2 regions of the Phytohabitans sp. LZ39 genome follow, and region 2 is predicted to be linked to the other one. Evidence: riboswitches for the same ligand, from Rfam matches in the RefSeq annotation. Region 2 holds a riboswitch; the other holds the start of a gene.
What was found. A riboswitch is a leader RNA that binds a small molecule or an ion and turns the genes downstream of it on or off. The one in region 2 is predicted to bind thiamine pyrophosphate.

Region 1 (3,396 bases), on a different contig from region 2:
TGAGCTCGTTCGGCCTCTGGACCGCGGTGCGGCTTGCCGTGCTCGTCGCGGTGGTGGCGCTGCTGCGTGTCCACTCGCCGGTGCGCGCGCCGTTCCCGGTGACGGTGCGCGCCCGCACGCTCGTCGGCGCCGGCGGTCCGCCCGTGCAGAGCGCGACGCAAGCCCCGGCCAGGGTGCGGCGGTCACCGTTTCCGCTGGCACTGCTCGGCGCGCTCGGGCTGCTCACCTGGCCGCTCGCAGGGCACGCGGCGGCATCCCCGCTGCCACCCGTGTCGGCGGTCGCGGACACCGTGCACCTGGCCAGCATGGCGGTGTGGCTGGGCGGCCTCGTCACGCTGGTCGGCTTCGTGCTGCGCAAGGGCTGGGCCGACCAGCGCGTGCTCGGCGTGATCCTGCCCGTCTGGTCACGCTGGGCGGCCGTCGCGGTGTGCTGGCTCGTACTCGGCGGCGTCGTGCAGGCGGTCATCGAGATCGGCGGGCTGGGCGCGCTCTTCGACACCCGCTACGGCCAGCTCATCCTGCTCAAGGCCGGCCTGCTGGGCGCGGTGCTGTCGGTCGCGTTCTTCTCCCGCCGGCTGGTGATGCGCCGCTCGCCGGCCCGCCTGGGCCGCCTTGTCGCGGCCGAGTTGGGGCTGGCGGCGGTCGTGCTGGCGGCGAGCTCGATGCTCGTGCAGACCACGCCGGGCCGCTCGGCCGACATCGAGGCACAGGCCGCCGCCGAGGCCGTCGGCTTTTCCACGACGCTCAACAGCCCGATCTACTCGGTGCAGTTCGAGATCTTTCCCGTGCAGATCGGTGAAAACAACACGCTGCACGCGTTCGTCTACACGCCCGCGGGCAAGCCGGTCGAGGTCGCCGAGTGGAAGGTGACGACCGCCCTCCCGGACAAAGGCATCCCGCCGATCCCCAACGCCGTGGTCTCGCTCCGCGGCAACCAGGGCATCGGCGCGATCACCTTCCCCTACCCCGGCAAGTGGGACCTGACCCTGACCATCCGCCTGGACGACCTCAACCAAGCGACCGTCCGCACCACGGTGGAAGTGCCCGCCAGCTGACGACTGGAACACCGCGGATGGGTGCGTATCCGCTGATCCGGTGGCATCGCCACCTCCACCGGCGCATCGGGCGGCAGCAGGTTGACGCCCCACAGATAGGCGGCGCTCAAACCAGCGATGGCCGCGCCCTCGGGCAGCAGCAGGGCTACCGCGTCACACCACAGGCGATGGTCGAGCGGCGTTTCGGCACTGACGAACACGTCCGGGAGAAGCCGTCGCCACGCCGGTCCGCGCAGCATCGCGCGGGTGAGGCGGCCCTCGGCGATCGCGGTGCTGGCCCTGAACGGCACGAAGCCCATCGACCTCGGTACGCGGGCGCGGCGGGGCACCCAGGCATCATGGCGTAACGCGCGTCTCACTCGCCGTCCTCTTTACGGCGGCGTTAACGGCGTCGTACTCTCGCCGAAGGAGTGACCCACGGGAGCCCGGTGCACCGGGCTGAGAGGAGGGCATGCAGCCCTCGACCGTCGAACCTGATCCGGGTAATGCCGGCGCAGGGAGGAGTGCTGCATGCGGCCGTTTCCCCGGCTTCACCTCATCACCGACACCCGCCCCGGGCGTGAGCCGCTCGCTGTGGTGGCCGCCGCCCTCGAGACCGCCGGCGACCAGCTCGCCGTGCAGGTGCGGGTGGAAGACGACGCGACCGACCGCGACGCTTACGAGCTGGCCGCGCGGGTAAGGGCGCTCTGTGCCGAAGCCGGGGCGACCTGCCTGGTCAACGACCGCCTGCACATCGCCCTGGCGGTGGGTGCCGACGGCGGGCACGTGGGCGCGCTCGACCTGCCGGTCGCGGCGGCGCGGCGGGTGCTCGGGCCGCGGGCGATCCTCGGCGCGACCGCGCGCGAGCCGGCGACCGCCAAGGCGGCCGTCGACGCCGGGGCCAGCTACCTGGGCGTCGGGCCGGCCTACGCGACCACCACGAAAGACGGCCTCCCCCCGCCGATCGGGGTCGACGGGGTCGCCGCCGTGGCCAGCGCGGTGGACGTGCCCGTGATCGCGATCGCGGGGGTGACGGCCGAGCGGATACCCGAGCTGCGGGCGGCGGGCGCGCACGGAGTTGCCGTGATCGGCGCGCTGTCCCGGGCCCCGGATCCGGCCGAGGCCGCCAGGGCGCTCTGGGACGCCCTGAAATGAACGACGTCACCGTCGTCGGTGCCGGCCCCATCGGGCTGGCGATCGCCTGGCGGTGCGCGGCGCGTGGCATGGCGGTGCAGGTGGTCGACGACGGGCGGCCGGGCGCGTGGCACGCGTCGGCCGGCATGCTCGGGCCGGTCGCCGAGGCGTACTTCGGCGAGGCCGCACTCACCGCCCTCCTCGTCGAGTCCGCGAAGCGGTGGCCCGCGTTCGCGGCCGAGCTGGGCACCGAGGAGATCGGCTACCGCGCCGAGGGCACGCTCGTCGTCGCGCTGACCGGAGACGACATGGCCGAGGCGGAGCGGCTGCGCGAGTACCAGGCGGGTCTTGGACTCCCGATCACGCCGCTGCGCCCCACGGAGCTGCGCGACCGCGAGCCGCTCCTGTCGCCGCGGGTGCGTGGCGGCGCGCACGCGCCCGGCGATCACCAGGTCGACCCGCGCCGGCTGGTGCCGGCGCTGCGCCGGGCCGCGGCCGCCGCGGGCGTGACCACCGTCCGCGAGCCCGGGCCCGCGCGGGTCACCGTCGTCGCCGCCGGCACCGGCTCGGCCGCGCTCACCGGCCTTCCGGTCCGTCCGGTCAAGGGCCAGATCCTCCGCCTCCGCGCGCCCGGCCACCAACCGCCGGGCTTCTCCCACGTCATTCGCGGGTACGCGGACGGTAGGCACATCTATCTCGTACCGCGACTGGACGGCGAGGTGGTCGTCGGGGCCACCGTCGAGGAGCGCGCTGACGCGCACGTCACCGCCGGCGGGGTGGTGGAGCTGCTGCGCGCCGCCGCCGACCTGGTGCCGGAGATCTACGAGTACGAGCTGGCCGAGGCGATCGCCGGCCACCGCCCCGGCACGCCCGACAACGCGCCGCTGATCGGCCCGCTCGGCGACGGCGTGATCGTGGCGACCGGCCACCACCGCCATGGCATCGTGCTCACCCCGCTCACCGCCGACCTGGTCGCCGACCTGGTGGAGACCGGGGTGCCGGATCCGATTTTGGGGCCGTTCGCACCTGGGAGGTTCGCATGAAGGTGGTCGTCAACGGCAACCCGCAGGCCGTGCCCGACGGCGCGACCGTCGCCGACGTCGTACGGGTCGTGACGTCGGTCGCGCGCGGGGTGGCGGTCGCGGTCAACGGCGAGGTGGTGCCGCGCGCCGGCTGGCCGGGCACGGCGCTGCGCGACGGTGACCAGGTCGAGGTGCTGACCGCGGCG
Region 2 (3,396 bases):
TCGGCCGCCACGGCGACCTGGGAGCGCTGGCTGGCCGCGACCTTTTCCATGGTCGAGACAGCCGTGCGCAGGAAGCCGTCCGCGCTCAGCTCCTCACTCATACTGCTGTTTCGGCGGGTCGATCTGGGTCCAGGTCTCGACCTCGATGTACGGGATGCTCTCCTCGTTGACCGGGTCGGTGACGGTCTGGTCGGTGTACTTGCCGACGACCTCGACCCAGGTGTCGTTGGCCAGCCCGGCGGGCGCGTTGCCCGACATGCCCACCTTGATCGGGCGCCCGTCGGCCGCGCAGCAGCTCAGGATGATCCGGGCCAGGATGGGCTCGCCGTTGGGGCCCTGCGCCACGAAGCCGGTCAGCTGCACCGTGCGGTCGCCGAGCGAGACGCCCTTGTCGAAGACCGCCCGCGACGCGTAGTCGAGCACGCTGATCTTGGCGGGGTCGCCGGCCGGCAGCGGTGGGTAGTCGGATATCTGCTGGCTGGAGAGGGCGGTGCCGGCCTGGCCCGCCGCGTACGACCCGAGGGCCGGTGGGGCGACCAGCAGCAGGCCCAGCACCGGCAGGATGAGCAGCCAGGCCACCCACGGTTCGCGGTGCGGCTTGCCGTCACCGTGGTCGTGGTCGGCGTGCTCGCCGGCGGAGGCGTCCCGGGGCCGGAGCACCTCGTGCACCAGCGTCATCACCGCGGCCGCGATCAGCACGAGACCAGCCGCGATCAGGAAGGGCCGGAGCGACTCCTTCACGTACCGCAGGTACATGTCGGTCACGCTGGCCCGGACGATCGCGCCGCCGAACAGCAGCATGACCACCGCCTGCGCCTGCTTGTTCATAGAACCACCGCCCCTACGCCGACGGCCGCGAGGACGCAGATCGCGAACGTCGCCGGGGCGAACCGGGACGCGAACCGGCGGCCGAACACCCCGGTCTGCATCGAGATCAGCTTGAGGTCGACCATCGGGCCGACCACCAGGAAGACCAGCCGCGACGTGAGCGAGAACTGGGAGAGCGAAGCGGCCACGAACGCGTCGGCCTCCGAACAGATCGACAGGAGCACGGCCAGCACGGCGAGCGCCAGCACGGAGAGCACCGGGTTGTCGGCGAGGGTTTGCAGCCAGCGCTCGGGCACCACGACGTTGATGGTCGCGGCGGCCATCGCGCCGAGCACGAGGAAGCCGCCGGCGTGCACGACGTCGTGCCGCACCGACGCCCAGAACGCCCGCGCCTTCGGCATGCCGTCGATGTCGGGACGGTGTGGCAGGCGGATCCACTCGGCCTTGCCGAGACGCAGCCAGAGCCACCCCATGATCATGGCGACGATCAGGCTGGCCACCCCTCGGCCAACCACCATCTCCGGGTTGTTCGGGAACGCGACGGCGGTGGCGGCCAGCACGATCGGGTTGATCGCCGGGGCGGCGAGCAGGAAGGCCAGCGCGGCCGCGGGCGTGACCCCGCGGCGGATCAGCGAGCCGGCGATCGGCACGGCACCGCACTCGCAGCCAGGCAGCACCACGCCCGCGCAGCTCGCCACCGGCACGGCGAGCGCGGGGTGGCGGGGCAGCGCGCGGGCCCAGAAGGAGCGCGGCACGTACACGGCGATGATGGCGGAGAGCACCACCCCGAAGACGAGGAACGGCACCGCCTGCACCATCACCGACACGAACACGGTGGTCCAGGTCTGTAGGCGCGGGTTGGAGATGGCGTCGGCGACCGGGCCCCGGAAGAGCACGAGCAGGACGAGCAGCACCGCCAGGATCTCGACCGAACCGATGCGGTCGCCGAAGATCCGCCGGCGCGGCTGAGGCTCTTCGGGTGGTGGCGGGGGCGTCCAGTCGATCTCGTCGCCGTCGGGCTGCACAGTCGCGCGGTCTGCGGCAGTCACAGCAGGTGGTTCCCTTCACTCGCGCGGCCCGCCTCAGGGTAGCCGGTGTTAACGTTGGCGGAAACAACCGACAGGGGAGCGCACAGCGCTGAGAGTGCGGTTGCCGCAGGACCGAGGCGGCCGCAGACCCTCGAACCTGATCTGGGTAATGCCAGCGCAGGGAGTCGATTCTCAGGCTCGCCGATCGCCGGCGTGCGTCTTCTCCTGGTTCGCGAGGACTGGGAGGTTTTCACATGAACAACAACCGTTGGCGCACCGTCGACGTCGTGGTCGCGGCCGTGCTCGGCGTCGCGTTCGGCGTCATCTTCTGGGCCTGGGGCCTGCTGTGGGACGGCCCGGCCAGCGCCATCCCGCTGCCCGGCCGCGCGCTCGTCTACGGCATCTGGCTGGTCCCGGCCGTGCTCGGCCCGCTGGTCATCCGCAAGCCGGGCGCCGGCGTCTTCACCGAGCTGGTGGCCGCCACCGTCTCGACGTTCTTCGGCTCACCGTGGGGCCTGGAGACACTGCTCTACGGGCTGTTTCAGGGCGCGGCGGGCGAGTTCGCGTTCGCGGCGACCGGCTACCGGAGCTGGCGCCTGCCCACCGCGATCGTCGGCGGGGCGCTGGCCGGCGTCGCGGCCACTCTGCTCGACTTGAGCAGGTACTACCCCGACACGAGCGCCGCCTGGAAGTGGGCCTACGCCGCCCTCCTCGTGCTCAGCTCGGCGGTCATCGCAGGCGTGGGCGCCTGGGCGCTGACCAGGGCGCTGGCCCAGACGGGCGTGCTCGACCGCTTCCCGGCGGGGCGCGACCGAGCACTGGTGTGATCCGGGCCAAGGGCTTCGGCTGGCGGCACGCGGGGCGCAAGGCGTGGGCCGTCCGGGGGCTCGACCTGCGCGTCGAGCGCGGCGAGCGGGTGCTGCTGCTGGGACCGTCCGGCGCCGGCAAGAGCACGCTGCTGGCCGCGCTCGCCGGGCTGCTCGCCGCCGACTCGGGCGAGTCCGAGGGCACGGTAGAGGTCGACGGGCGGGTCGGCATCGTCTTCCAGGACCCGGAGACCCAGCTCGTGATGGCGCGGGCCGGCGACGACGTGGCCTTCGGGCTGGAAAACCACGCCGTGCCGGCCGCGGAGATCTGGCCCCGGGTCGACGAGGCGCTGGCCCGGGTCGGCTTTCCCTACGGCCGCGACCGCTCCACCGCCGCCCTGTCCGGCGGCGAGCAGCAGCGGCTGGCGCTGGCCGGCGCGCTCGCCCTCCGCCCCGAGGTGCTGCTGCTGGACGAGCCCACCGCCAACCTCGATCCGGCCGGCGCCGACCTGGTACGTGGCGCCCTCCGCGAAGCCCTCGACGCCGGCACCACCGTCGTCCTTGTCGAGCACCGGGTCGCCGAGGCACTCCCGCTCGTCGACCGGGTCGTCGTCCTCGATCCCGGCGGCGGGCTCCGCGCCGACGGCCCGCCGGACGAGGTCTTCGCCAACCACGGCGACCGCTTGGCCGCCGAGGGCGTGTGGGTGCCGGGCCATCCGGTGGCGCCCCGGCGC

Region 1: linked by a shared signal. The riboswitch ahead of thiE (thiamine phosphate synthase) and the one ahead of AC5L36_RS24485 (ECF transporter S component) in region 2 are both predicted to bind thiamine pyrophosphate.

What each region holds. Positions count from the first base shown of each region.
Region 1 covers NZ_JCADBM010000002.1:268,919-272,314, forward strand. Annotated here, with positions in the region: gene AC5L36_RS04915 (copper resistance CopC/CopD family protein) at 1-1,055, shown strand, start outside; TPP riboswitch at 1,464-1,572, shown strand; gene thiE (thiamine phosphate synthase) at 1,566-2,189, shown strand; gene thiO (glycine oxidase ThiO) at 2,186-3,211, shown strand; gene thiS (sulfur carrier protein ThiS) at 3,208-3,396, shown strand, end outside.
Region 2 covers NZ_JCADBM010000013.1:89,303-92,698, reverse strand. Annotated here, with positions in the region: gene AC5L36_RS24500 (sugar isomerase domain-containing protein) at 1-101, opposite strand, end outside; gene AC5L36_RS24495 (TIGR03943 family putative permease subunit) at 94-828, opposite strand; gene AC5L36_RS24490 (permease) at 825-1,781, opposite strand; TPP riboswitch at 1,940-2,057, shown strand; gene AC5L36_RS24485 (ECF transporter S component) at 2,111-2,683, shown strand; gene AC5L36_RS24480 (ABC transporter ATP-binding protein) at 2,680-3,396, shown strand, end outside.